Nordella sp. HKS 07: one gene and its partner. The protein of the gene in region 2 interacts with the protein of the main gene of each other region in a pairwise test. Links are inferred from orthologs where the notes say so. Each region holds a gene or a part of one and is shown on either strand. Other genes may lie near its edges. The genes, in order: gyrB and gyrA.

Region 1 (14,582 bases), 3.3 Mb from region 2 along the record:
TCGATCGTCGGCTTCGGCAGACTGTTCGAGCTCTATTCGTCGCGCTTCCTGATGGAGCACTTCTGGGCACTGCTCTTCGTACTCTTCGCCTTCGCCTTCACCATCAACGAGGTGCTGGCGTGGCTCGAGCGGCGCGTCGACTATTTCGCCTCATCGCGCAACTGAAACCATCGGTCCAACAAGGAGCAGATTTCAATGGACTTCGTCATCGCCCAGCCGCAGCAGGCCAGCCTCAAGATCAAGGGGTCGAAGGCGGCATTTCCGGTGCACCGCATCTATTGCGTCGGGCGCAACTATGCCGCGCATGCGATCGAGATGGGCGGCGATCCCAATCGCGACGCGCCTTTCTTCTTCCAGAAGAATCCGGACAATCTGGTTCTGGACGGGACGTTCCCCTATCCCCCCGCCTCGAACGACGTGCATCATGAGATCGAGCTGGTGGTGGCGCTGAAGGCGGGCGGCAAGGACATTCCGCTCAGCGCCGCGCTCGACTGCGTCTATGGCTATGGCGTCGGGCTCGACATGACGCGCCGCGATCTGCAGGGCAAGGCGAAGGATGCCGGCAGGCCTTGGGAAGTGGGCAAGGCCTTCGAATCCTCCGCTCCCGCCTCGGCGCTGGTGCCGGCGGCCGAGATCGGCCACCCCGCGGCCGGCGCGATCTGGCTCGATGTCAATGGCGAGCGCCGGCAGACCGGCGATCTCAACCAGATGATCTGGAAGGTGCCGGAAATGATCAGCTACCTGTCTGGCCTGTTCGTGTTGCAGCCGGGCGACGTCATCTTCTCCGGAACTCCCTCCGGCGTCGGACCGGTCAAGCGTGGCGACAAGCTGCTCGGCCATATCGACGGCATCGGCGATCTGGCGGTCAGCGTCGTGTGATTGCCTTACCTCTTTTCCCTTCTCCCGCAAGCGGGAGAAGGGGAATGAAGGTGATGGGGCTCAGCTCCGCGAATAGATCAGTGCCGCGGCGGCGAGGTCTTCCAGCGCGGTGCCGCAGGATTTGAAGAGCGTGATCTCCTCGCGGTTGCGCCGGCCGCCGGTCTTGCCGCGACAGAGGCCGAAGAGATCGCCCTGGATATTTTCCATGCGGAATTTGCCTTCGGCCTCAGCCTGCAGGAGGTCGCCCGCCTCAGCCTCGGCGCCTTCGCGCGTGTCGACATAGACGCGCGCTTTGGCGATCGTCTCGCCGTCGGTCTCACGCATGGTCGGCTTGAAGGCGCCGGCGAGGTCGATATGGGTGCCGGGCTTGAGCCACTGGCCGCGCAGGATCGGTTGGGTCGAGGTGGTGGCGCAGGAGATGATGTCGGCCTTGCCCGTCGCCTGTTCGAGATCGCGGACGATCTCGATGGCGAAGCCGTCGCGGGCGAGATCGCCGGCGAGCGCCTCCGCCTTGGCGGGGGTGCGGTTATAAAGCAGAACGGTCTTGATCGGGCGCACCGCGGCATGGGCGCGCACGAAATGCGGGGCGAGCGCGCCGGTGCCGACCATCAACAGGGTCTCCGCGTCCTGGCGGGCGAGATAATCGGCCGCGAGCGCCCCGGCACAGGCGGTGCGCCGCCGCGTTAGTTCGGTGCCGTCCATCATGGCGACCGGAGCGCCGGTGCGGTTGTCGATCAGGAGATAGCTGCCCGTGACGGTGGGAAGTCCGAGCGCCGGGTTGTCGGTCTTGACGACCACCGTTTTGATGCCGGTGAAAGCTTGCGACCAGGCCGGCATGAGAAGCAGCGTGGCGACCGGCGAGGTGTCATGATGATGGCGCGTCGGAGTCGCGATATCCTCGCGGAAGCCCTGGCGCAGGGCTTCGACGATATCGCGATAGGAGGCGGCTTCGGCGAGTTGGTCGGCGGAGATGATTTTCATGGAGCGGGAGGCGGGGCGTTGAGAAGTTCCGGGTGTTCGCGCTTGAAGCGTTGCGCTTCGTCCTGGGCACGCTGGAGGTCTATGCGCGCCTGACGCGCGGCGCGACGCCATTTGGCTTGCGCGAACCAGCAGGCGATCCATCCGGCGATCAAGCCGAAGAAAATGCCGGCGAAGAACAGCGCCCAGAGCGGCATGAACATCGTGGCCAGGGGCGCAGCCCGCGAGAAGGGATCGAAGGAGACTTCGATCCATTGCCGATTGGCCACGCAGAAGGCGATGACGATGATGACGATCGGCAGTCCGATCGCCCAGTTGATGGCCCGGCGGAAAGTCACGGCTCGGTTCGGTTGAGCTGCTCGCGCAATTCCTTGCCGGTCTTGAAGAAGGGCACGTGCTTCGGCTCGACCGTCACCGGCTCGCCGGTGCGCGGATTGCGGCCCTGCCGGCCTTGTCGCGATTTGACCGAAAAGGCGCCGAAACCGCGCAGCTCCACCCGGTCGCCGCCTTTCATGGCATTGATGATCTGGTCGAAGATCGTATTGATGATGCGCTCCACATCCCGGTGATAGAGATGCGGGTTCTTTTCGGCGATCTTCTGGATCAGTTCGGATTTGATCATGTTACTCCCCTCTCGCCCCCTTTATTGCAGAGAAGGGTGCCAAACCGAAACGAGACCGTCAAGTTTCTGTAATTGCGCCTGTTCGGCAAGGTCCGGCAGCCCCAGCGCCTTGAGGGCCCCTGAGGTGATCTTGAGGCCCAGGCCGAACAGCCCCTTGTCCTCGGCCGGCACCGCCCAATCCTTTACCTCTATGCCGTCGGGGAGCTTCTTTTCCTTCTTGATCCAGTCGACCGCCTTTTCCTCGCCGCCCAGCTCGTCGATGAGCTTTTCGGCCACCGCCTGGCGGCCGGTATAGACGCGGCCGTCGGAGAGGATCTTGACCTTGTCGAGGGGCAGCTTGCGGCGCTCGGCGACGAGGCCGGTGAACCAGGTGAAGCTGTCCTGCACCATCAGATTGGAGACCTCGCGGGCTTTCTCGGAAAGCGGCTTGAAGGGCGAGGGCTCGGCCTTGAGATCGCCCGACTTGATTTCCTGCATCTGGACACCGATCGTCTCGAGCAGCTTCGAGACTTCCGCCCATTGGAAGATCACGCCGATGGAACCGGTGATGGTGTTGCCGCGCGCGACGATATGGTCGGCGGCGATGGCGGTGATATAGCCGCCCGAGGCCGCGACCGTGTCCATGACCGCGGCCACCGGCTTGTCCTTGGCGATCTTGCGGACCGACTCGTAAATGGCTTCAGAGCCCGCGGTGGTGCCGCCGGGGCTGTCGATACGCAGGATCAGGCCCTTCACATGGTCGGCCTTGGCGATCTCGTCGAGAAGGTCGAGGGTGGGCTGGTCGCCGGTGATGAGGCCGGTGACCCAGACCCGCGCGATATGATCCTTGCGCTTTTCGATATCGAAGCCGCCCGCGGCGGCGGCGAGCGCCAGCAGGGCGCCGATGAAGAGGAGCACGGACGCCACGCGCCAGAAGGTGAGGCGGCGCTTCAGCCGCCGGCGGTCGATGATGAGTTCAGCTTCGGTCGCCATGGCAGGGGCCCTTTACAAGCATCGGTCCGAAATATGGAGACCGGCTTTCGGACAAACCGATGCGAATATTAGAGGCATCGGTCCGAAAAGTGGAAACCGGTTTTCGGACAAACCGATGCGAAGGTTGAGGCATCGGTCCGTAGTGGATGCCGGTTATCGGACAATTCGATGCGAGAATTAAGGCATCGGGCCGAGAATTAGGGGCCGGCACTCGGATGACCCGACACTACAGGAAAGTGGGGCCGGGCGTTGTCGCCCGGCCCGGTTATCGTCAGTCCTTCGACTCGGCATCCTTCTTCGCCTTGTTGAGCGCGGCGCCGAGGATGTCGCCGAGGGAAGCGCCCGAGTCGGAGGAGCCATACTGCGCCACCGCCGCCTTTTCATCGGCGATTTCAAGCGCCTTGATGGAGACGGAGATGCGACGGCTCTTGGTGTCGATCTGGGTGACCTTGGCGTCGACCTTCTCGCCGACCGCGAAGCGCTCGGGGCGCTGCTCGGAACGGTCGCGGGCCAGATCGGCGCGCTTGATATAGGCGGTGATCTCGGAACCGGTGATCTTCACATGCAGACCGTTTTCCTCGACGGCGGTGACTTCGCAGGTGACCGTGTCGCCCTTCTTGATGCCGCCCAGGGTTTCGAGCGGATCGCCCGAGACCTGCTTGATGCCGAGCGAGATGCGCTCCTTCTCGATATCGACGTCGAGAACCTGGGCGCGCACGTGATCGCCCTTCTTGTACTCCTTGATCGCGTCTTCGCCGGAGCGCTTCCAGTCGAGATCGGAGAGATGCACCATGCCGTCGACATCGCCGTCGAGACCGACGAAGAGGCCGAATTCGGTGATGTTCTTGATCTCGCCTTCGACGGTCGAGCCGGCCGGATGCTTGTCGGAGAAGCTCTCCCACGGATTCTGCTGGACCTGCTTGAGGCCGAGCGAGATGCGCCGCTTGGCCGGATCGACTTCCAGCACCTGCACCTGGATCTCTTCCGAGGTGGAGAGGATCTTGCCGGGATGGACGTTCTTCTTGGTCCAGCTCATCTCCGAGACGTGCACGAGGCCTTCGATGCCGTCTTCCAACTCGACGAACGCGCCGTAATCGGTGATGTTGGTGACGCGGCCCTTGACCTTGGCGCCGATCGGGTACTTGGCGGCGACGCCCTCCCACGGATCCTTGTCGAGCTGCTTCATGCCGAGCGAGATGCGCTGCGTCTCCGGATTGATGCGGATGATCTGCACCTTCACCGTCTGGCCGACCGACAGGACGTCGGAGGGATGGTTGACGCGCTTCCAGGCGATGTCGGTGACGTGGAGCAGGCCGTCAATGCCGCCCAGATCGACGAACGCGCCGTAGTCGGTGATGTTCTTGACCACGCCGTCGACCACCTGGCCTTCGGTGAGGTTCTGCACCAGCTCCGAACGCTGCTCGGCGCGGGTCTCTTCCATGATGGCGCGACGCGAGACGACGATATTGCCGCGGCGACGGTCCATCTTCAGGATCTGGAAGGGCTGCGTGACATTCATCAGCGCGCCCACATCGCGGATCGGACGGATATCGACCTGGCTGCCGGGAAGGAAGGCCACCGCACCGCCGAGATCGACGGTGAAGCCGCCCTTGACGCGGCCGAAGATCACGCCGTCGACGCGCTCGTTATTGGCCGAGGACTGTTCGAGCCGGGTCCAGGCTTCTTCGCGGCGGGCCTTGTCGCGCGACAGGACGGCTTCGCCGAGCGCGTTCTCGATGCGCTCGAGATAGACTTCGACCTCATCGCCGACCTTGAGGGTCCCGTCCTTGCCGGGCTGCGAGAATTCCTTGAGCGCGATGCGGCCTTCGGTCTTGAGGCCGACATCGATGATCGCGAAGTCGTTCTCGACGGCGACCACGCGGCCCTTAACGACGGAGCCTTCCGCGGAGGTCTGGGTGCCGAAGGATTCGGCGAGCAGGGCTTCGAAGTCGGCGCGGGTCGGATTGAGAGATTCGGCAGCTTTTGCCATGTGTTTTCGGTTTCCTGAGTAATCGAGGCTGGCCCACGGCTATATCCGCAGGACCTCCCGCAAGGCGCCGTCACCAAAATAGGTGCCAGGCGGGCAAACCACGTCATTTCCGGCACACAGGGCCAACCAGGCTTTGAGCTCGAGTATGGTCCGGAAACAGTTGAGGGCGCACCCGGTTCCAGTTCAACCGAAGGCGCCCCGTGAACGCGCCCGTACGCGCGGGCGGCCTGGAATGCGGGTCCTATAGCGAAAGCAGGGGCTTGCGGCAAGTCTTCTGCGCAGCCGCTACCCCGCGTCATCCCGACGAAAGCCGGGACCAATTGAATGATACCAGTCTGGGCGGCGTTGCCCGCGTGATAGGAATTTAATGGCCACCGGCTTTCGCCGGGGTTACCAGATCATGGAAATCACACGTCCAGATTGGCCACCGACAGGGCGTTTTCGCGGATGAAATCGCGCCGGGGCTCGACCACATCGCCCATCAGCTTGGTGAAGAGGTCGTCGGCCTCGTCGAGCTCGCTGACCTTGACGCGCAAGAGTGAGCGCACATTGGCGTCGAGCGTCGTTTCCCAGAGCTGCTCGGGGTTCATCTCGCCCAGGCCCTTGTAGCGCTGCAGGGTGATGCCCTTGCGCCCGGCGGCGAATACCGCTTCCAGGAGATCGATCGGGCCGTGGATGACCTTCTCGGAATCCTTGCGACGCAGTTTGGCCGGCTTGGCGTAGATTTCCTGGAGATGCGCCGCCTTCTTGTCGAGGCGGATGGCATCGGCCGAGCCGATGAGCCTGGCATCGATGGTCCAGCTTTCCTTCACGCCCCTCACTTCGCGGGCGAACACCAGGCTGCCGTCGGCGGCGTGAACGCCGGTCCAGCCGCGCTCGGTCTCCTCGGCGATCGCATCGAGCCTTTTGGCGATATAGCTCGCCGCGGCGAGCGCGTTCTCGGTGTTGGAAAGCACTTCCGGATTGAGGACGCCGGCGATCGCCGCCTGCTCGATGACGGCGCGCGAATAGCGCGAATGCAGCGCATCGAGGGCAGCGCGCACGGAGAGCGCCTCATCGACGATCTGGCGCAGATCGTGGCCGGCGCGCTCCGCGCCCGACGCCAGAACCAGGCTCGAGCCTTCGAGGCCGGTCTCGATGAGATAGTTCTCGAGCGCCTTGCCGTCCTTCAGATACTGCTCGGACGAGCCGCGCTTCACTTTGTAAAGCGGCGGCTGGGCGATGTAGAGATGGCCGCGCTCGATGATCTCCTGCATCTGCCGGTAGAAGAAGGTGAGCAGCAAGGTGCGGATATGGGCGCCGTCGACATCGGCGTCCGTCATGATGATGATCTTGTGGTATCTGAGCTTGTCGGGATTGAATTCCTCGCGCCCGATGCCGGTGCCCAGCGCTGTGATGAGGGTGCCGATCTCGGCCGAGGACAGCATCTTCTCGAAGCGCACGCGCTCGACATTGAGGATCTTGCCGCGCAGCGGCAGCACCGCCTGGTTCTCGCGGTTGCGGGCCTGCTTGGCGGAGCCGCCGGCCGAGTCGCCCTCGACGATGAACAGTTCGGATTTGGCCGGATCGCGCTCCTGGCAGTCGGCGAGCTTGCCGGGCAGCGAGGAAATATCGAGCGCGCCCTTGCGCCTTGTCAATTCGCGCGCCTTACGCGCCGCTTCGCGCGCGGCCGCGGCTTCCACCACCTTGCCGACGATCTGCTTGGCGTCCTGCGGATGCTCCTCGAACCAGGCGGCGAGCTCCTCGCCGATCAGGCTTTCGACCACCGGGCGGACCTCGGATGAGACGAGCTTATCCTTGGTCTGGGACGAGAATTTGGGATCCGGCACCTTGACCGAGAGCACGCAGGTGAGGCCCTCGCGCGCATCATCGCCGGTGAGTGCCACCTTCTCCTTCTTGGCGATGCCGCTCGACGTGGCATAGCCGTTGATGACGCGGGTCAACGCGCCGCGGAAACCGGCGAGATGGGTGCCGCCGTCGCGCTGCGGGATGTTGTTGGTGAAGCACAGCACGTTCTCATGATAGCTGTCGTTCCACCACAGGGCGCATTCGACGAGGATGCCGTCCTTCTCGCCTCTCATCATGATCGGCTCGTCGACCAGCGCCTGCTTGGTGCGGTCGAGATAGCGCACGAAGGCCTGAATGCCACCCTCGTAATAGAGCTCGACTTCCTTGGGTTCGACGCCGCGCCTGTCGGTGAGCACGATGCGCACGCCGGAATTAAGGAAGGCGAGCTCGCGCAGGCGATGCTCGATCGTCCCGTAGTCGAATTCGGTCTTGGTGAAGATCTCGGGTGAGGGCAGGAAGGTCACTTCCGTGCCGCGCTTGTCATGGCTGTCGCGCACCACCGCGAGCGGCGCATCGGCCTCGCCGTTGGTGAAGCTCATCGCATGCTCTTTGCCGCCGCGCCAGACGCGCAGCTTGAGCGAGATCGACAGTGCGTTGACGACGGACACGCCGACGCCATGCAGGCCGCCCGACACCTTGTAGGAATTCTGGTCGAATTTGCCGCCGGCATGGAGCTGGGTCATGATGACCTCGGCCGCCGACACGCCTTCGCTCGGATGGATGTCGGTGGGGATGCCGCGGCCATTGTCGGCGACGGTGCATGATCCATCGGCGTTGAGAGCGACGATCACCCGGTCGCAATGGCCGGCGAGCGCCTCGTCGACAGCGTTGTCGACCACCTCATAGATCATATGATGGAGGCCCGATCCGTCGTCGGTGTCGCCGATATACATGCCCGGGCGCTTGCGCACCGCATCGAGGCCCTTCAGGACCTTGATCGAGTCGGCGCCGTAATCCTCGGCCTGTTTCTTGATCGGATCAGCCATTAATGCCTCGTCACTTTTCCAGCCTCCACATGGAGGAAATCGCCCGTCTTGCCAAGCCCGTCGAACAGTGCACGGTCGGTGCCCGTCATGAAGCTCTGGGCTCCCAGTTGACGGAGCGTCTCGAACAGTCCGGCACGTCTGAGACCGTCCAGATGCGCCGCGACTTCATCAAGAAGGAGGACGGGCGCTGCCCCGCTTTCCGCCTTCACCGATGACGCCTGCGCCAGGATCAGCCCGATAAGCAGCGCCTTCTGCTCACCAGTAGAGCACAAAGCCGCGGCCATGGCCTTGGGTTCATGCGTCACCAAGAAGTCACTCCTATGCGGTCCGTTGAGCGTGCGTCCCGCCGCCTTGTCCGGCCCTCGCGATTCGAGGAGGAGTCTACGATATTCGTCCTCCGCCTGCACGGCCGGCATGGTCGCGAGGCGATCTTCGAGATCGCCTTGCAGACCCAGGATGCTGGCAGGAAAAGCACTCCCCTTAAGTAGGAATTTTATATGATTTTGCAAGGCGCCGACGGCATGGAGACGGGCCGCGGCAATGGCCGCGGCGGCTTCCGCCATCTGCGCTTCGAGGCCCGAAAGCCACAAGGCATCGGGGCGCGGCTCCTCGAGCAGGAGATTGCGCTCGCGCATCAGCTTCTCGAAGACGAGGACGCGCGAGGCATGTTCGGGGTCGTTGGCGGCGACGAGCCGGTCGAGGAAGCGGCGCCGGTCGGAAGCAGGACCGGCGAACAGGCGGTCCATCGCCGGGGTGAGCCAGATCACCCGCATATGATGGGCGAGAATGCCGGGGCTCCGTTGCGGCACGCCGTCGACCACCACCTGGCGGGACTGGCTCGCTGCCTCGCCTTCCGGTATCCATTGCGTGCCGAGCCTGACCTCGCCCGGCGGCGAGGCGATGTCGGCGGCTATCGCCCAGCCGCGCGGCGCGCCTTGGCGGGCCAGATCCTCGAACAGGGCCCCGCGCAGGCCGCGTCCGACCGTCAGCAGGGAAATGGCTTCGACGAGATTGGTCTTGCCGGCGCCATTGGGGCCGGTGAGCGCCACGAGGCCCGGCCCCGGATCGAGCCGCAGCGCGTCGTAATTGCGGAAATCGGTGAGGGTGAGCCGCGTGACGATGTAGGCAGCCGAAGACATTCACACCGCCCGTTGTTCCCCCCTCTCCCGCTTGCGGGAGAGGGTGGCCGAAGGCCGGGTGAGGGTGTGCCTCCACGTCGCGCAATCCTGTCGTCAGATTCGAGATCAAGCGGTCCCTGCTTGATGGAGAAATCGGGATAATCTGAAAGGTCGCCAAATCGTCCAAAGACACCCTCATCCGCCCTTCGGGCACCTTCTCCCGCAAGCGGAAGAAGGGGGAATGATAGGGCGTCTTGCGGTTTCCCGTCCTCACACCCGCATCGGCATCAGGACATAGAGCGCCTGTTCGTCGGAAGGATCGAGCACGATGGTGGGGGATCCCGCATCGGCGAGCTGGAAGCGCGCGGTGTCGCTCTTGATCTGCGCCGCGATGTCGAGGAGATAGCGCGAATTGAAGCCGATATCGATGGGCTCGGCATCATAGGTCGCGGCGATCTCTTCTTCCGCCGAGCCCGAATCCGGATTGTTGACGGTGAGGATCACCCGCCCGTCGCCGACATTGAGCTTCACGGCGCGACCCTTCTCGAAGGAGATGGTCGAGACCCGGTCGACAGCGCTCGAGAACAGCTTGGTATCGACATCGAGCGTCTTGTCATTATTGCGCGGGATAACCCGCTCATAATCGGGGAAGGTGCCGTCGATCAGTTTGGAGGTCAGCGTCAGGCCGTTGAAGGTGAAGCGGATCTTGGAGGCGGAGAGGGCGACCTCGACCTCGCCTTCGTCGCTATCGATCAGCTTGACGAGCTCGAGCACCGTCTTGCGCGGCACGATGATGCCGGGCATGCCCGTGGCGCCGTCCGGCAAGGGCACCTGCGCCCGGGCCAGACGATGGCCGTCGGTGGCGACGGCGCGCAAGGTCTGGTTGGCCGCCACCTCATGCAGATAGATGCCGTTCAGATAATAGCGGGTCTCTTCGGTCGAGATGGCGAAGCGGGTCTTCTCCACCAGACCCTTGAGGTCGGCCGCCGACAAAGTGAAGCGGTTGGCGAGCTCGCCGGCATTGAGATCGGGGAAATCCTCGGGCGGCAGCGCCTGCAGGGCGAAGCGCGAGCGCCCCGCCTTGATGGCGACACGACCCGTATCGGGCCCCTGGTCGAGCTCGAGCTGGGCCCCGTCGGGGAGCTTGCGCACGATGTCATAGAGCATATGGGCGGCGACCGTGACGGCGCCATCCTGGGCCACCTCGGCCTGAACCGTCTCGATGATCTCGATGTCGAGGTCGGTGGCGGTGAGCTTCACGGCATCGCCCTTGGCCTGGACCAGCACATTGGACAGGATTGGAATGGTATTGCGCCTCTCGACCACGCTCTGCACATGGTTGAGCGCCTTGAGAAAGGCCGATCTTTCGATAGTCACACGCATAGTATCGCAATCCTGTAAGCTCAATTGGGCCGGATACATTGGCGCCTTTGATGGCGGCGCGCAAGACTTGCGATCGGCACCGATCCAAGTATTGGCGCAGCCAAAAGCGCGGGATCCGCTGCCGCGGGCCGGCCCGGAGCTACTGCTGTTCGATGAGCCTGATCAGGAGGGCGACTTCCCGAGCCAGCCGGTCGTCGCTCTTCATGAGCTCCTCGATCTTGCGCACGGCATGCAGCACGGTCGAATGGTCGCGGCCGCCGAACCGCCGGCCGATCTCGGGGAGCGACCGCGGCGTGAGCTTCTTGGCCAGGTACATGCCGATCTGGCGCGGTACCACCACGGAGCGGGCCCGGCGCGGCGACAGGAGGTCGGCGCGCGCCACATTGTAGTGACGCCCAACCACCTTGAGGATGTCGTCGATGCGCACGCGGCACTGGTCGGGATTGGCCGACATGTCGCGCAGCACCATGGCGGCGAGGTCGATCGACAGCGGCGCATGCGAGAATTGCTGATGCGCGATGACGCGGTTGAGAGCCCCTTCGAGCTCACGCCCGCCGCCCTGGACCTTGTTGGAGATGAATTCGACGACATCGGGATCGACGCGGATCTGCGGATCGCGCTTGGCCACTTCGGCGAGGCGGCGCGCCAGGATCTCGCGCCGGAGATCGAGTTCCGGCAGCTCGATATCGACGACGAGGCCGCCCATGAGCCTGGAGCGCATGCGCTGATCGATGGCATCGAGCTGTGCGGGCGGCGCATCGGCGGCAATGACGATCTGCCGTTTGGCGTCCACCAGCGAATTGAAGGTGTGGTAGAATTCCTGCGTCATCGACTTGCCCTGCAGGAACTGAAAATCGTCGATCAGCAACACGTCGATCGACTGGAAGAAATCCTTGAAGCCGATCGTGTCGCGCGATCTGAGAGCGCCGATGAAATGATACATGAAGCGCTCGGCGGTAATGAACAGCACCTTGCGCTCGGGGTGGCGCTCGCGCACCCGCCAGGCGATCGAATTCAAAAGATGCGTCTTGCCGAGGCCTGCCGCCGAGTGAATGAAGAGCGGGTTGAAACTAACCGGCATGCCCGGCTGCGATTCCGAGATACGCTGGGCGGCCGCATGCGCTAGACGGTTGGAACCGCCGGTGATGAAGCTGTTGAAGGTCTGCTGGGGATCGAGCGGCGAGCCGCGTTCGGTCGACGGCTGTTGCGCCGTTGCCTGTGCCGGCTGCGGTGTTGCGGCGCGGATCAGGGGCTGCTGAAAATCCTCGCGCAGGATGCGCCGTTCGGCGACGTCTTGCGGGCGTTGCGGCACGCCGCGCGTGCGCACTTTCACATGGACATTGTCGAGATGGCCGAGCTCGGCCTCGCTCGCCTTCAGAAGTTTCTGGGCGTAATGCGTCTCGATCCAGTTTCTGAGGAAACGGGTGGGGACTGAAACAGCGAGGCGTCCATCGACACACTCCTCGGGCTCCATCCGCGCAAACCAGCTTGTGTAGAGATCATCGCCCAGTTCAGCCTTGAGCCTTTGCGCAATTCTGCTCCAGCTCTGCTTGAGTTCGATCCCCGCCGCATCTGTCATCACACCTAAACCCCTATTTTCTTGTACTCACAGCGATTGGCCGCGCTTTCGGCACGCAACTACCATCTTGCGGATCGACTGATCCGCAAGTTCAACTCCTTTCCGGTTCGGCTGAACCTAAGGTGAACCTGAATTAGAAATTCCGGTCACTTCTGTGCCCCTGTCGTGACCTTGACTGCTTACTGACTGCCTTACCCATCACTTCGTGCCGCAGCTCTTCGGCAGCGCCCAATGACCATACTCACAAGGCCCAAGCCGTGACAACAGAACTTGGCCGCTTTTCCGTGTACGGATTTTTCTTTAGGTGGTGCCCGGCTTGTCCTGCACGTCAGGAGGTGGGTCGACAAGTCGTTGACTCGCATGCCTGAATCAATCGTCCGTCCGGTACAGGTGCAGAAAGATCACTACCGCCACAAAAACTCGATTCCCATTATTGGGCGCGCGCGGATTCATCGGCCTTCGCCTAACTCTTTCGCCGCACTCTTCTAAGTTATTGAAATGTGACGGTAATTTTTGCGCCAAACCGTCAGTGGCCTGAACAAGAAAAACGGCGCGTCCGGGGTTTCCCGGCGCGCCGTCTGTGGATGGCCGGAAAACCGGCTAAATATCAGGCTGTTACTTGATTGCCTTCACGCGCTTGGCGAGACGGGACACCTTACGGGAGGCCGCGTTCTTGTGCAGAATACCTTTCTGCGCGCCGCGCATCAGCTCGGGCTGAGCAGCCTTCAAAGCGGCTTCCGCAGCGCCCTTGTTGCCGGAGGCGATCGCCTCTTCCACTTTGCGTACGGTGCTGCGCACGCGGGTGGTGCGGTTCTTGTTGATGACGGCACGGCGAGCCGCAACGCGTGTCGCCTTTTTCGCCGAACTTGTGTTCGCCATGAAATCACTTCCTAAAGTTGAAATCGGTCGATTTCGGTTCAATGCAAAATGCCGCCGGCGCCGAAAAGCGCATGCGGCTGCCTATCCCCTAATCGGATTGCGGGCTTATAGTCGCATGGGGTCGGCCCGTCAATTGTCGTGTCGAGAGGCCTCGAGAGCGGCCAGGAGCGCCGATTTGAGGCCGGGATCGCTCTCGCTGACGGCCATCCTTTCCAGGCGGCGCGCAATCGCGGTGTTCTCTTCGGCGCTGAGTCTGGTCCGGATCATCGGGTAATGCCGGGCGAGCGCCGCGGCCAGAGCGTTGAGCTGGTCGCCGGTGAAGATGGGGGCCTCGGCCAGCGTATCCAAGGTGCCGTGGAGGGTGGTGGCGATGGCGCTCGTTAAGCGCTGCCAGGTCGTCTGGTCCGGCATGTCGAGCGTGGCGAGCCGGTCGATGAGGGCAAGCCGGAAGATCTGGATGTCGATCAGCTCGTTCTGGACATCGTCGCCCAGCGCCACCGCATAACCATAACGGCTACGGAATTCGCCGGTCGCCGACAGGATGAGCAGAATCTGCTGGCGCTTCGCCGTAGGGCTGGCCTCTTCCGCCATCAGCCGGTCGATATTGGCGCGGTCGATGAGGCGGTCGAAGAGAGCCTCCGTCTTGGGGTTGCCGCGCCGGGGCAAGGTGATCACGCCGTTCTGGACCGCGAAGATGGCGCGCACATAATCGCTCGATGTCCAGGGCGCTTCGACGGGCAATGGCTGCGGATTGGCGAGGCCGGGCGCGGCGGCGAGGCCTGCCGCCAGCAGCAGGGCCGCGCAACGCACGTCTATTCGCCATGACCGAAAGAGAAGCATGCGCACTCTCCTCTCGCGTTTCTAGCATATTTCCCGCCATCCTGCATCTGAGGCATTGCCCTCCCGGCCTGGCGTGGCCGGCGCGCATCCCGGCGAAGTCGACTGACTTCGCCGACGAGGATTCGCGCCAAGTAATTTTGAGCAAATCCTTCTCGCCAAAGTCTTCAACTTTGGCGGGATTTGCTCTATGGAAGCGCCCCCATTCCCCGAGCGGCCATGAACAGCACACCTGACGATATTTCGATCGGCATCGATTTCGGCACGACCAATACGGTGATCGCTCTGGCGGGCCCCGATGGCGAGGCGGAAGCCTTGCGCTTCACCCAGAACGGCGTCGTCCACCGCACCTATAATTCGGCGCTGTGTTTCTGGGAGGAGCATGACGGCGCGGGCACGCACTTGCGCATGGAAGGCGGGCCCTGGGCTGTCGAGCAGTTCCTCGAAGGTTCCTCCGCCCACCGCTTCATCCAATCCTTCAAGACCTTCGCCGCCAGCTCGTCCTTCGCGC
Region 2 (14,754 bases):
GAGATCGGCCTTGTCGGAGCGGAAGTCGACGAGACGGTTCTCGGGATCGATGTCGAGCTCGATATCGGGATGGAGCTCATTGAAGCGGCCGAGACGCGGCACCAGCCAGCGCGAGGCGATCGAGGGCTCCACCGAGACATTGAGCGTGCGCACTTTGCCCTGGGCCGCGGCTTCGATCGTCGCTTGCGCCATATTGTCGAAGAGGGGGGTGAGGCGGGCGCCGTAGCGGCGTCCCGCATCGGTCAGCTCGACGCCCCGGCCGGTGCGGTTGAAGAGATCGGTGCCGAGCCATTCCTCCAATTCACGAATATGACGGCTCACCGCCGCATGGGTCACGAACAGCTCGGCGGCGGCGTTCGTGAAGCTCTCATGCCGGGCGGCGGCCTCGAAGGCACGAAGGGCGTTGAGCGACGGCAGGCGCCGGGCCATGGGGTGTCCTGTAAGTTTTCCTTACAGATAGCGTAGGATAATGCCGTTTGTGGTGCAAGCGCGAATTGGCTATTTTCAGACCATACAGAGATTGCTTAGAACAAGAAAAGGAGATTGATCATGAACTGGATTTTCGAAGCTTATTCAAATGTTTACAACGCGGCTATGATGCAGGATCAGAAGCATCCGGCTCATGTTGCAACTGAGAAGACCGGCGCCGAGCCGAAGAGCTTCTCCTTGTTCAAGCCCTTCGTCCGCGGCTGATCTTCGACCTGACCTTGGATGCGGCTCCCGTCACGCGCCATACAAAGTTTTCGATCACGTTTATCGCTTCAGGCCCGAAGCCGGACCTGAAGCGATCGTGATCTATACCGGGGCCGCTGCAATGACGGTAACCTCTACGACCAGCCTGGGATCGGCCAGGCCCGCGACCACCAGCAAGGTCGCCGCCGCTTTGTGGCCCTTGAGCACCTCGTCCCGCACCTGCCGGTAGAGCCCGATCTGCGAACGGTCGGTGATGAAGACGCGGGCATCGACGATCGCTCGGTGGTCCATGCCGGCCGCCTTCAATATGCCCAGCACATTGGCCCAGGCGAGACGGTGCTGCTCCTCGGCGCTGTCGGGAATCTTTCCAGAGGCCGGATCGGCGCCTACCTGTCCGGCGACGAAGAGATGGCGAGCGCCCGGCGCCACCTCGACGGCCTGCGCATAATTGGAGAAGGGTTTCGGGGCCAGGTCGGTTTCGATCTGCTTCAGCATGGGAACCTCTTGTTTGACAGATCACCCCTTATACCGCTTGCGTTTGGAACATAAAGAGAACATATTTGCGGGGGATAACATTCGATCCGCAGTGGAACGGAAAGCGGGTTTGGGTGATCACCGTGCCTGAACAACAATCATGATTGGCGCGCAAGCGCTGGTGCCCGGAAAGCAAGGAGAAGCGGATATGGCCGGATCGGTGAACAAAGTTATTCTGGTGGGAAATCTCGGCAAGGATCCGGAGGTGCGTCACACCCAGGACGGCCGTCCGATCGTCAATCTGTCGATCGCGACGTCGGAAAACTGGAAGGACAAGCAGACGGGTGAGCGCAAGGAGCGCACCGAGTGGCACCGCGTCGTCATCTTCAACGAGAATCTGGCGAAGGTCGCCGAGCAGTATCTGAAGAAGGGCGCCAAGGTCTATCTCGAGGGCCAGCTGCAGACGCGCAAATACACCGACAAGGACGGGGTGGAGAAGTATTCGACGGAAGTGGTGCTGCAGCAATATCGCGGCGAGCTCACCATGCTCGATGGGCGCAGCGGCGGCGGCGACAGCGCCGGCTTCGGCAATGGCGACAGCTTCGGCCAGTCGAGCCCGATGGAGCGTCCGCGCAGCGGTGGTGGCGGCCGGCCGCAGCAGAATTTCGCCCGCGACCTCGACGACGAAGTGCCGTTCTGAACCGAAGGCCTGCCTGCGTTACCGCGGGCAGGCCGACTCTCTTGCTGGTGCAACGGTCCGATCATCGTCGATCCTCCGGTGGCCGACGAATTCCTGACAGATCAGGGCTTGGCCAGATACGCGGCCGGATCGACGGGCGCCGACTTCTTTCGCACCTGAAAATGCAGCATTGGCCGGGGGGCGTCACCGCTCTTCCCGGATTCGCCGATGACTTCGCCACGTCGGACTTGCTGTCCGCGCCGTACCTTTAGCTCGCGGAGATAGCCGTAGACGGTCACCAGGCTGTCCTCATGACGCACCAGAACCGTGTGCCCAGCGCTTTGAGTTCGCCGCCCGCATAGATCACGATACCTTTCGCGACCGCTTTGACTTTGGTGCCTTCCGGCATCGCGATATTGATGCCTTCGGTCGTTTTTGCGTCAAAGAGCTGCAGAACTTCGCCGCGCGCCGGCCACGGGAAATTTCCCGTCCAGACGATCTTCACATCGGATTTCTGTGGGAGTGCCGGAGAATCGGAGGAGGGCGTCTTCGAACTCTCGATCGCGTCTGTCTGGCTGGCGGGCTTTGCCTCGGCAGTGGCGACATCGCCGCAGGTGACGATGCGCGAGGCGCTTGAGCCTGGCCCAGGCATCACAAGTGCAGGGTCGGCGGGAACGCCGTCGCGCCGCAGTTCGAAATAGACGTCCTGCTCTTTCTCTGACGGCTCGGCCAGCATGCCGATCTCTTCACCGAGGCGCACCTTTTGTCCAATGGTCACGGACAACCGCGCGGCCCCGGCAACGACGGTCTGATATCCGCAGCCATGCTTGAGAATCAGCAGCTCGCCATAGTTGCGAAAAGGCCCGGCATAGACGACAACGGCATCCGCGGCGGCGCGGACGGCGCCTTTCTTCGGCGCAAGAGCAATGCCCTGCAGCGTGCCGCCTTCTGTATCGGGCGCGCCGAAACTGCGCTTGACGGCGCCGTCGACAGGCCACGCGAAAGTGAGGGTGTCCGGCGCGGACTCGGCCATCACGTACCATTGCGAGAAGAGAAGAAGCAGAGTTGCCAGCCCGTATGCCTTGGGGTTCATCTGATCCGACCGAAAATGCGACAAGTCTCCTCCGGCACTTTCGGCGCGGGACCTGAGTGCGGTTGCCCCCATCTGTAGCCGCAGAATTGATCTCGGCAAAGCGGTGCGAAATATCTATATCGTCTTGTCACCGAGATCCCTTCCGAGAGATGAGCCTTGCATGAACGCGATCACGCCGCAGATTTTCCATGATGTTGACATTCTGGGACGTGTTTTCGCGGAGCGGCTGCTCGCTCTCATCGATCAGGCGAAAGCGGCCGGCCGGCTCTTCCTGCTGGGCTGTCCGGGCGGCCGTTCGCCGCGACCCGTCTATCAGGCCATGGGACAGGCGCTCGCCAAGCGGCCCAGAGACCTCAGTCACCTGGTCATCGTGATGATGGACGACTATCTGGTCGAGACCGGCTCCGGGCTCGATCATGTGCCGGAGAACAGCCATTTCTCCTGCCGGCGCTTCGCGCAAGTGGAAATCGTCGGCGTACTGAACGAAGCGCTTGCGGAAGGGTTCCGTATCCCCGCGGCGCAAGTCTGGTTTCCGGATCCACGGGATCCTCAGGCCTATGATGCGCGGATAGCCGAGGCGGGGGCATCGACCTTTTCATTCTCGCCTCGGGAGCGAGCGACGGCCATGTGGCCTTCAATCCAAAAGGGAGCGCGCGCGACAGCCGTTCGCGCATCGTGCCGCTGGCCGAAGATACCCGGCGCGACAACATGAAGACCTTTCCCGATTTCCGGAGCCTCGACGAGGTGCCGCGGTTTGGCGTGACGGTCGGCATCGATACGATCGCACGCCACTCCAAGGCGGCTGCGATGATCGTCTGGGGCGACGGTAAGCGTCTGGCTTTCGAGAAGCTTGCAGCGGCGCACGACTACGATCCCGACTGGCCCGCCAGCGTGGTCTGCATATGTCGGGGAGCCGAAATACTCGCCGACACATCGGCAGCCGGAAAATGACGCGCTGGGCCATCGGCGCCGATGTAGGCGGCACCAAGATTGCTGCCGGCCTCGTGGAGCTCGATACCGGCCGGCTCATCGAGCGCATGGAATTGCCGACACCACGCGGGCAGGGCGCTCAGGCCGTGATCGCTGCCATCGGTGACGCCGTCCTGCGGATCGACGACGCGGCGACACGTTCGGATGTCCGGTGGCAGGGCCTGGGCATCGGCTTGCCGGAACTGGTCCGGCTCGATGGCACGCCGGCCAGCCAATGGATTGCCGACTGGCGTGGCGTCGACCTGCCGCAAGCCCTGTCCCGCTTCGCTCCGGTCAGGGTCGAGAGCGACGTGCGCCTAGCGGCCTTGGCCGAATTGCGGTACGGGCATGGCCGCTCATTGCCGAGTTTCATCTTTGTGTCGATCGGCACGGGTTTGAGCTGCGCGGTCTGCCGCGGCGGCCGCATCGAGCGCGGTGCTCGTGGTTTCGCGATCCATTTCGCCTCGAGCGATCTCGTTTCCTTTGCCGCGACGACCGGCCAGCGCACGACATTCAATCTTGAGGCCTTCGCCTCCGGGCTCGGCATGAGTGAGGCCTATGAAGCCCGCACCGGGCGTGCCGCCACCGCCCGCATGATGGTTGAGGCGGAAGCGGGGCCTGAAGGAGAGGCGCTGCTGGACGAGGCGACCACAGCGCTCGCCAGCGCCATCGGCCAGGTGATCAATCTGATCGATCCCCATGGCGTGGTGATCGGCGGGGGGGCTCGGCACGGCGCCGCGCTACTTCGCCATGCTCAAGGACAAGATACCGGCCTATATCTGGGCCGAGGAGTGCCGGGATCTCCCGGTTCTGTCGAGTCAGCTCAGAGCTTCCGCAGGGGTCGTCGGGGCAGCCGCCCTGCATGCTGGCGAGGCCGTCGCAAGGCCTTGATTTCAAGGCCTGATTCAGCCCCGTAAAACCGGTATTTTTGGCCCAGTTTTCATGTGCTTGGCATTGCTTCTGACAGGTCTGGGCGGCTAATATGCTTAGCCGCTCGAGATCGTTTCCAGAAACGAGGCCTCCCAGGCCTTCTCGGACGGTTTATGCAGAGCGTTATTCCTTCAGGATTCCCGTGGCCGACAACGACGACAAGAACGATCCGAATTCTTCCGGCAATCCGGGTGAAATCACGCCTATCTCCATCGAAGAGGAGATGAAGAAGAGCTATCTCGATTACGCGATGAGCGTGATCGTGTCGCGTGCACTTCCCGACGTGCGCGACGGCTTGAAGCCGGTGCACCGGCGCATCCTCTACACGATGCATGAGAACGGGTTCACGCCCGACAAGGCACATAAGAAGTCGGCGCGCGTCACCGGCGACGTGATGGGTAAGTACCATCCGCACGGCAATCTCGCGATCTATGACGCGCTGGTGCGTCTGGCGCAGGATTTCTCTTTGCGTCTGCCCTTGATCGACGGGCAGGGCAATTTCGGCTCCGTCGACGGCGATCCTCCGGCGGCCGAACGCTACACCGAAGCCCGCCTCGCCAAGGCCGCCATGCCCTTGCTCGACGATCTCGACAAGGACACGGTAAATTTCGTCGCCAACTATTCCAACGAATTCCACGAGCCGACGGTCCTTCCGGCGAAATATCCCAATCTGCTCGTCAATGGCTCGGGCGGCATCGCGGTCGGCATGGCCACCAACATGGCGCCGCATAATCTGGGCGAGGTGGTCGACGGCACCATCGCCACGATCGACAATCCCGGCATTACCATCGACGAATTGATGAACATCATCCCGGGACCCGATTTCCCGACCGGCGCCATCATCCTCGGGCGCGCCGGCATCAAGTCGGCGATGCATACCGGGCGCGGCTCGATCGTCATGCGCGGCAAGGTCACGACCGAGGAACTGCGCAAGGAGCGCGAGGCTCTCATCATCCACGAGATCCCCTATCAGGTGAACAAGGCGACGATGATCGAGAAGATCGCCGAACTGGTACGCGAGAAGAAGATCGAAGGCATCTCAGACATCCGCGACGAAAGCGATCGTCACGGCATGCGCGTCGTGGTCGAGCTCAAGCGCGACGCGATGGCGGACGTGGTGCTGAATCAGCTTTATCGGTTCTCGCCGCTGCAGACGACGTTCGGCGTGAACAATATCGCGCTGATCGGCGGACGGCCCGAGCTGCTCAACGTCAAGGACCTGATCCAGGCCTTTATCGGCTTCCGCGAGGAGGTCGTCACCCGGCGCACGAAATTCCTCCTGAACAAGGCGCGCGACCGCGCCCATATCTTGGTCGGCCTCGCCATCGCGGTCGCCAATATCGACGAGGTGATCGCGCTCATCCGCCGTTCAAAGGACGCCGCCGAGGCGCGCGAAGCCTTGATGGCGAAGGCCTGGCCCGCCAAGGACATGGCGCCGCTCATCGCGCTCATCGCCGATCCCCGCCACAAGCTCGGCGCCGACGACACCTACAAGCTCTCGGAAGAGCAGGCGCGTGCCATCCTCGATCTGCGCCTGCAGCGCCTCACGGCGCTGGGGCGCGAGGAGATCGCCGAAGAGCTGGAAAAGCTCGCCAAGGAAATCTCCGACTATCTCGACATATTGCGCTCGCGGGCGCGCGTCTTCGCCATCATCAAGGACGAGCTCACGGCCATCAAGACCGAGTTCGCGACGCCGAGGCGCACCCAGATCGTCGACAACGAAGGCGAGGTCGAGGACGAAGACCTCATCCAGCGCGAGGACATGGTGGTGACGGTGAGCCACACCGGCTATGTCAAGCGCGTGCCGCTCTCGGCCTATCGCGCGCAAAGGCGCGGCGGCAAGGGCAGGGCCGGCATGCAGACGCGCGAGGAGGATTTCGTCACCAAGCTCTTCATCGCCAATACCCACACGCCGATCCTGTTCTTCTCCTCGGCTGGCATGGTCTACCGCATGAAAGTGTGGCGGTTGCCCGTCGGCAACCCGCAGGCGCGCGGCAAGGCGCTCATCAACCTGCTGCCCTTGGCGCAGGACGAGCGCATCACCACGGTGATGCCGATGCCCGAGGACGAAGCGACCTGGGGAGCGCTGCAGCTCATGTTCGCCACCCGCTCGGGCAATGTCCGGCGCAACGAGCTCTCCGATTTCGAGAGCATCAACCGCAATGGCAAGATCGCCATGAAGCTCGACGCGGGCGACCAGATCGCCGGCGTCGATATCTGCACCCTCGCCGACGACGTGCTGATGACCACGGCGCATGGCCAATGCATCCGCTTCCCCGTCGAGGACGTGCGCATCTTCAAGGGCCGGGATTCGACCGGCGTGCGCGGCATCAGGATCGACGGTGACGATCACGTGATCTCGATGGCGATCCTGCGCCATGTCGAGGCCTCGGCTGACGAGCGCCTGGCCTATCTCAAGATGGCGCGCGCGGTTTCGGGCGACGAGGGCGATGAGAATGGCGCCTCCGAGGAAGAGGTGACGCAGGCGCAAGAGGCGATACTGACGCAGGAGCGCTACGCCCAGATGGGTGCCGCCGAGCAGATCATCCTCACCGTCTCCTCCAACGGCTACGGCAAGCGCACCTCGAGCTACGAATACCGCGTCACCGGGCGTGGCGGCAAAGGCATCACGGCCATGGCGGTCAATGACCGCAACGGCCCGCTGGTGGCGTCCTTCCCGGTCGAGGACGCGGACCAGATCATGCTGGTGACCGATGGCGGCCAGCTCATCCGCTGCCCGGTCCACGACATCCGCAAGGCCGGCCGCGCGACGCAAGGCGTGATCGTGCTCGACACGGCCGATGACGAGCATGTCGTCTCGGTCGAGCGCATCAGCGAGGAAGAGGAAAACGGCGAGGGGTAAGCCTTGCTCTATCCATTTCCTGAGGATCTGACGCGAAGATGGCGAATGCGCCTGAACTGACCTTTGTGCCGGGGAAGCTGTTCGTTGCATTTTTTTGAAGCGCCGCCCCGCACGCTCCGGTTAAGCCGGCGGGCGCCGAACGTCGTTTCGTTCCAGCTGCTTGCTGAACGCAATTGACTGCCAATTTAGGGAGTTAGCTACCCGCTGGTCCTTATTGATTATTCGTTGAGCAGAAATTGTTCGCTTTTTGTTCCGATTGCGATATAACGGCATTTCAGCCTGCAGTTTGGTGGCAACGTCCTGAAGTAAGAAATTTTCAATGCGCTCAACCCAATCATTTTCTATTCCAGATGAAGTAGAAATATCTGATTCGTTAATTGCTGGACGGGCGCTTGGGGGGATGAGCAGTCAGGTTAAGTCTCAGCGTATTCGCGATCCACTGCACAATCTGATCGAATTCGATGTCGATCAATTCGAGCAGACCATGTGGCGTGTCCTGCAAACACGGCCATTTCAACGTCTCCGGCGAATTCGTCAACTCGGCTTTTCAGAATTTGTGTTTCCGGGGGCAACCCATTCGCGTTTCGCGCATTCAGTTGGGGTATTTCATATCGCGCGGTCATTGATGACCATAATCGAGCGCGACCCTTCCAAGCGAACTCATCAATCGCATGTGGCACTTGCTGCCGCACTTGTGCATGACTTGGGACATGGGATGTTCAGTCACTCCTTTGAGGATGTTGGTAAACAGCTCAATCTACCAATGGCCATTCATGAAAATGTCAGCGATGCGCTGATCAGGAATTCAGAGGTGAGCGAGGTCTTTAATTCTGAATTGGGCCGTAGTTTCTCTGATGAAGTTGCGGATGTAATTCGGATTAAGAAGCCCGGGAATTTGATTGATTCAGTTGTGTCAAGCCAATTCGATGCCGATCGTCTCGACTACATGCAACGTGATCGCTTGATGACCGGGATTCAAGGAAGTGGTGTGGACGCGACCTGGATTCTTGCTAACTTGGAAGTGGGGACCGTTCCTCTAAACGCGGACGAAGAGTCGGCCGGTGAGGTGAAGACCCTTGTTTTGGGTCCGAAAGCGTTTCACGCAGCAGAGCATTATGTCCTCTCCCTGTTTCAACTTTACCCCAATGTTTATCTTCACAAAACAACACGGGGAGCTGAGAAGATTTTCACTTCTCTTATAGTGAGGCTACATTCGCTTATTGAAAGTGGACATCAAAGTGCATGTGGACTTCCAGATTTGCATCCTTTGATGCTTTTTCTCTCTGATCCCGGAAAAATTGAAAATGCAATTCTTTTGGATGATTCCGTTTTCTGGGGAAGCTTGTTTTTCCTATCTCAGGCGAAGGATAGGCTTGTGTCAGAATACGCAACCAGGCTTCAAACCAGAAGGCTGTTGAAGTGCATAGATCTCAGGAGGATGATAGAAGGACGCACTCCTATTAGGAGAGGCATGACAATTGATGACCGACGTGAGCGAGAAGCAAGAATATCTTTGAGCGTAAAGTCGATTTTGAAAGAATTGGAGGAGCGTGCCGCTCACCGGAAGAAGACTGGAGGGCATGAAATCCTTATAGATGAGTATCGTCGCTCTCCTTACAAAAAGTTCCAAGACTCGCAAACTCCATTGAACCAAATACTAATACGCAAGGGTAATGAAATAGAGGATATGGCTCACCTTTCGTCCGTAGTATTTGGAGCGGAGTCTTTTGAAATCAGTCGTGTGTATGTCAGCGAAGATGACTCTGAGGGAAAATCTATGATTTTGCAGATCATAGATAAATCAACGGGAGAATGAAATGTCAGCTTATGATTTGCACGAGAGAGCTGCCTCCCTTGTCTTGGACGCGGGTGGAGAGCTAGTCGGACGCACTCGCTTACAGAAGGTTGCTTATCTAAGCAGCCTTGCAGGCCTTCTGGATGATTTCGAGTTTGAGTATAGGCATTATGGCCCGTTTAGTGAGGAGCTTGCAGACGCAATTAAGTTAGCTATTGGCCTTCGATTGGTTCAGGAAGAGGAGCGGCGAACCGATTGGGGGGGCTGGTATTCGGTTTTTACTATCCCTCAGCGGAAAAGTCTGGCGCCTTCTGCTCGTGCTTCGTTTGTGTCTGCGGCAGCCGGAATTGGTGCGATTGAATTGGAGTTGGCTGCTACTGCAGCGTTTCTTTTTATTGTAGAAGGATTCGGTAGAAACGGCCAAGGCGATCCGTGGGAAGAGACAAAGCATAGAAAGCCTGAGAAGGCTGGTGAAGGTCGGCTGGAACGGGCAAAGGCGGCGTATCGTAAACTTAGGGAAGTGCCGACGCCGAATCCTCTTCCCGCGATTGTGTAGCGCTAGCTAATGGCCTTCTTCGAGGATTAGCGCCAAGATTTTTCGTAGGTACGCTTCGTCATTCCCTCCCACGGAGCTGAGTTATGATATTGAGACCCATCTGCCTAGCAGCGGCGACTCTAAGGATGGAAGACATTGCAGCCGCCCCGTTCGGTTCGGAACCTTGTCTGATTCACGCGCGACTCCAGGCGAGTAGCGCAGTGGTGGCGCGACACTCAGCCGAGACGTGAAGGGTCCATAACCTGACTACGGCGCATGGCCAAGGCAATCGCTTTTCAGTCGAGCGCGTCATCGATGATGAAGAAAACGGCGAGCGGTAGATCTTGCTTTATGTCTTTCCCGATGGTCTAAAGGCAAAGGTGGCGCATGATTATCAGCGGCCCTATGCCGATCCGGTCAAGGGCAGAGCAGGTGATCTCCTCGCTCCCGACTATTTGCAGGAGACGGATCTCTTCGGATGGATCTGGTGCCGCAATGAAGCGGGCCAGGAAGGTTGGGCGCCGCGCAATTGGCTCGAGCCCGCGGGCAACAATCTCCGTCTGATCCGGGATTTTGACGCGATTGAGCTTACCGTCGCTCAGGGGGAGAGCGTGGCGCTGCATTTCTCCGAAAGTGGCTTCTGTTGGGTCACTGGAGCTTCCGGCGAAACGGGATGGGTACCGGACGCGTTCCTCGAGCTGTCGGGCGCGTGAACGGAATTGACTCCGCTCTTCGGGAGCGGGATTCTGCAACAGCAGACAACTAGCAGGACGCGTCATGACAACGATGCCCATCCGCCTGACCGCGGCGCCGCTCCGGGCGGAAGACATTGCGGCCATTGCGCGGCGTCGTTCACGGGTCGAAATCTCACCTGACATTCATGCGAGGATCCGCACCAGCCGCGCCGTGGTGGAGCGCCATGCCGCGCAGAAGCGTCCGATCTACGGACTGACCACGGCGCTGGGCGCCGCCGTGGATACGCCGCTCGGTGAGGAGGACCTGATCGCCTATCAGCGGCGCATCGCCTTCGGTCACGCCGTCGGCTTCGGGCCGGCTTTGCCGCGCGATGCCGTGCGCGCCATGATGGCGGTCAGGATCGCCGGCATGGCGGCGGGCGGCACCGGCATTTCGCCTTCTGTCTTCGAAGGGCTCGTCGCGGCGCTCAATGCCGGGCTGCATCCGGTGGTGCCGGCGCTGGGCTCGCTGGGCGCCGCCGATCTATCGCCGCTGGCGCATATGACTCTCGGCCTCATGGGACATGGTCAGGCGGAATATGGCGGCGAGATCCTGCCGGCGGCCGAGGCGCTCAAGCGCGCCGGCCTGCCGCCGCTCGAGATCCACGCCAAGGACGGTCATGCCATCATCGTCGCCAACAGCCTCTCCGTAGCGCAAGGCTGTCTCGCGCTGGAGGATGTCGAGCGGGCATATCTGTGGTCGCTGAAGGCCATCGCGCTCAATCTGGAAGCCTTCCGCGGCAATGTCAGCGCGCTCGATGACGGCGCGATGGCTGCGCGTCCGGCCTTCGGACAACGGGAGGTGGCGGCGCAACTGCGCGATCTTCTGGCGGGCAGCGCGCTGTTCGCCGACGGCGCCGCCCGGCGCATCCAGGATCCCTTGAGCTATCGCTGCGTACCGCAGGTCTGGGGCGCGCTCAGTCACGCGATCGAAGAGGCGCGCGCCGCGACCGAAATCGAGCTCGCCAGTTCCGGCGACAATCCGGTCGTGCTGGCCGCCGAGGACCGGATCGTGTCGCACGGCAATTTCGACATGACCGCTTTCGTCCTGTCCTGGGAACGGCTCGGCCAGGCGCTCGCCCATGCGGCGGCGGCCATCGCCAACCGGACGATCAAGCTCATGTCGCCGGTGGTCGCGGGCCTGCCACGTTTCCTGGCGTCGGAGGGTCAGAACCGCATCGGCCTCGCCATACTGCAGAAACCGATCGCGGCGCTGGAAGCCGAGATCCGCTTTCTGGCGAACCCGATGTCGCTGACCCCGATCGCCGTTTCGGACTGGATCGAGGATCAGGCGTCGATGGCGCCCGGCGTGATCGCCAAGCTGAGCCAGATCATCGACCGGCTCCGCTATCTCATCGCCATGGAGCTTATCGCCTCGGCCCATGCCCTGGAGATCAGGGGCGTCATGCCGGAATTGGGCCGCGGCGCCGCCGAGGCCTACGCGGCCGTGCGCGGTTATGTTGCTCCTCTGACCGAGGACCGGGAGCTCGGCAGCGACACGGCGCGTATCGCGGAGATGATCGCCGCGGGCTGAGCGGGCAGCGTGCCACCCGGCCGATTTGGACGTTTGAAGCAGGAACTTGCGCTGCAAGCCGGAAATGTGGGAAGTCAGGGCCAGCGGGGCATCGGGCCAGGTCGAAGACCTTGGCGGCTCCGGACAATGTGCTGAAGGTCCTTATGCCGCTCGATCTCTTCCTTGCTTTCCTTGCCGCCAGTGCGCTGCTCTTCGCCAAGCCCGGGCCGGCGATGTCGGTCATCGTGGCCAACAGCATCGGGCAGGGGGTGCGCGGCGGCCTCGTCACCGTCGCCGGCAATGTCATCGGCTTCGTTCTCCTGATTTCGCTTGTCGCTCTCGGCCTCGCCTGGATCGCGGACGCCATGAAGACCTGGTTCGACTGGATCCGGCTCGGCGGTGCGGCTTTCCTGCTCTATCTCGGCGTCACGCGCTTGTGGTTCGCGGGCAGGGCCGGGCTGTCGGGACCGCAGCCCACCGGTCGGCTGTTCCGTGACGGCTTCCTCGTCGCCGTCGCCAATCCGGAGGTCATCCTTTTCCTCGCCGCTTTCCTTCCGCCTTTCGTCGATCCGTCGCGGCCGGCCGCACCCCAGCTCTCGATCCTCGGCGTCACCTTCGTCGCGGTCAGCGCCATTTTCGGCGCGCTGCTGGCGATCCTGGCAGCTCAGGCGCGTAATTTCCTTGCGGGCGAACGCCTCGTCTGGCTCGACCGCGTCAGCGGCGGGCTCCTGGTGATCGCCGCTCTCTGGCTGGCCTGGCCAAGATAAAAAGACAAACACAAATACAAAGACAAATAGAATGTCAGATCGTCGCGCACACTGGGATCATGCCTACACCGTCAAATCCGATACCGCCGTCAGCTGGTATCAGGAGGTGCCGGAGCGCTCGCTCGCCTTGATCAGGCAAGCGGGCGGCGGCTCCGTTATCGATATCGGGGGCGGCGCCTCGCGCCTCGTCGACCGGCTGCTGGCGGAGAGTTATGCCGACCTCGCCGTGCTCGACATTTCCGATGTGGCGCTGAGGCGCTCGAAGGAACGGCTCGGCGCCCTAGCCGACAAGGTCGCGTGGATCGTCGCCGATATCACGCGCTGGCAACCGGCGCGGCAGTGGAACGTCTGGCACGACCGCGCCGTCTTCCATTTCCTCACCGAGGTAGATGCCCAAGACGCCTATATCGCGGCGCTGAAAGCCGGCACCCGGCCCGGATCTCACATCGTGATCTCGACTTTCGCGCTGACCGGTCCTGAGAAATGCAGCGGCCTGCCGGTGCAGCGCTACAGTGCCGACACGCTGGCCGCGCGTCTCGGAGCGGATTTCGAACTCATCGACGAGGCCGGCGAGACGCATCCGACGCCCTTCGGAACGACCCAGGCCTTTACTTATGCGGCTTTCAGGCGGTCCCGATCAGCGCTGTGAGCCCGTCCTCGCCGCCGCCTGCCGGACGAGCGCGCAATCCTTAGCAATGTCTCCCTCTCGGTGAAAGTTGTGGGGGCGAGCGTCGCGGCAGACGCGCCACCACTCAATCCGTCATCCCAATTTCGGTGACAGTGCACTTAATAGTGTCCCAATTTCGGTGACAGTGCTTAATAGTGGTTGCGCAGAAACAACAATATTGAATGCACTGTCACGAAATTCCGCAGAAACAACAATATTGAATGCACTGTCACCGAAATTCCTAATAGTGGTTGCGCAGAAACAACAATATTGAATGCACTGTCACCGAAATTCCACTGTCACCGAAATTCCGAAATTCCGAAATTCAACAATATTGAATGCACTGTCACCGAAATTCCTAATTCGTCGTCAGCAAATGGATTTCGTCAAAAACGTAGATAGAGTTTTATCTGGTAAAGCGGCACAGGACGTAAAGCGTCTACGCGAAATGGGCCAGCTCCCGTCCACAGAAAAGTAAAAGCGACTCGGTGTATCTAGCTTTGTGGCCTGCTGGTAGTTGGTGCTTAGAATTTCGGTGACAGTGCATTCAATTTCGTCGTTTCGGCGCAGCCGATCTATTAAATGCACTGTCACCGAAATTTTCTGAAATTTCGAAATTTCTTATTGATCTATTAAATGCACTGTCACCGAAATTTCTATTAAATGCACTGACACCGAAATTTCGAAATTGTGTGTCACCGAAATTGAGCCCCATCCGACGCCCTTCGGGACGAGCCAGGCCTTTACCTATGCAGCTTTCAAGCGCTCCTGATCAGCGCTTTGAGCGCATCCTCGCCGCCGCCTGCCCAGCTCTCAGCTGATATGAGCTCGTCGAGGGCCAGGCGCTTGCGCCAGCCCTTGCTTTCGAGCTCGGGCCTGTCCGCGAAATCCGAGACATAGCCGAGGCAGAGATAGGCAACCGGGGTGACATGCGCCGGAAGGGCGAGCAGGGCCTTCAGCGCATCCTTGTCGAGAATGCTGACCCAGCCGAGCCCCAACCCTTCGGCGCGCGCCGCGAGCCAGAGATTCTGTACCGCGCAGA

Evidence for each region.
Region 1: the proteins of gyrA (region 2) and gyrB interact in binary tests that used the Escherichia coli proteins (3 or more experiments, as listed by UniProt). The link is inferred for Nordella sp. HKS 07 from one-to-one orthologs.

What each region holds. Positions count from the first base shown.
Region 1 is NZ_CP049258.1:2,926,818-2,941,399, forward strand. Bases 5,563-8,675 are described here. They hold gyrB (DNA topoisomerase (ATP-hydrolyzing) subunit B), read right to left. Parts: upstream 8,276-8,675; coding sequence 5,849-8,275; downstream 5,563-5,848. Other genes in these bases: recF (DNA replication/repair protein RecF), read right to left, coding at 8,275-8,675. Outside these bases: G5V57_RS13805 (ABC transporter permease), read left to right, coding at 1-165; G5V57_RS13810 (fumarylacetoacetate hydrolase family protein), read left to right, coding at 196-879; G5V57_RS13815 (ornithine cyclodeaminase family protein), read right to left, coding at 940-1,860; G5V57_RS13820 (lipopolysaccharide assembly protein LapA domain-containing protein), read right to left, coding at 1,857-2,195; ihfB (integration host factor subunit beta), read right to left, coding at 2,192-2,479; signal peptide peptidase SppA, read right to left, coding at 2,501-3,451; rpsA (30S ribosomal protein S1), read right to left, coding at 3,723-5,441; more of recF, read right to left, coding at 8,676-9,414; dnaN (DNA polymerase III subunit beta), read right to left, coding at 9,664-10,776; chromosomal replication initiator protein DnaA, read right to left, coding at 10,916-12,355; rpsT (30S ribosomal protein S20), read right to left, coding at 12,971-13,234; G5V57_RS13865 (hypothetical protein), read right to left, coding at 13,364-14,074. UniProt on the Escherichia coli protein: DNA gyrase negatively supercoils closed circular double-stranded DNA in an ATP-dependent manner to maintain chromosomes in an underwound state.
Region 2 is NZ_CP049258.1:6,199,676-6,214,429, reverse strand. The notes cover bases 4,617-7,901. They hold gyrA (DNA gyrase subunit A), read left to right. Parts: upstream 4,617-4,980; coding sequence 4,981-7,701; downstream 7,702-7,901. Other genes in these bases: G5V57_RS29300 (ROK family protein), read left to right, coding at 4,617-4,825. Outside these bases: transcriptional regulator GcvA, read right to left, coding at 1-429; G5V57_RS29330 (hypothetical protein), read left to right, coding at 550-693; G5V57_RS29325 (RidA family protein), read right to left, coding at 796-1,188; G5V57_RS29320 (single-stranded DNA-binding protein), read left to right, coding at 1,376-1,867; G5V57_RS34650 (peptidoglycan DD-metalloendopeptidase family protein), read right to left, coding at 1,969-2,145; G5V57_RS34645 (murein hydrolase activator EnvC), read right to left, coding at 2,142-2,939; G5V57_RS29310 (6-phosphogluconolactonase), read left to right, coding at 3,100-3,651; G5V57_RS29305 (hypothetical protein), read left to right, coding at 3,648-3,890; more of G5V57_RS29300, read left to right, coding at 3,887-4,616; G5V57_RS29290 (HD domain-containing protein), read left to right, coding at 8,021-9,517; G5V57_RS29285 (hypothetical protein), read left to right, coding at 9,519-10,052; G5V57_RS29280 (hypothetical protein), read left to right, coding at 10,412-10,744; hutH (histidine ammonia-lyase), read left to right, coding at 10,809-12,299; G5V57_RS29270 (LysE family translocator), read left to right, coding at 12,410-13,045; G5V57_RS29265 (trans-aconitate 2-methyltransferase), read left to right, coding at 13,077-13,694; bluB (5,6-dimethylbenzimidazole synthase), read right to left, coding at 14,471-14,754. UniProt on the Escherichia coli protein: A type II topoisomerase that negatively supercoils closed circular double-stranded (ds) DNA in an ATP-dependent manner to maintain chromosomes in an underwound state.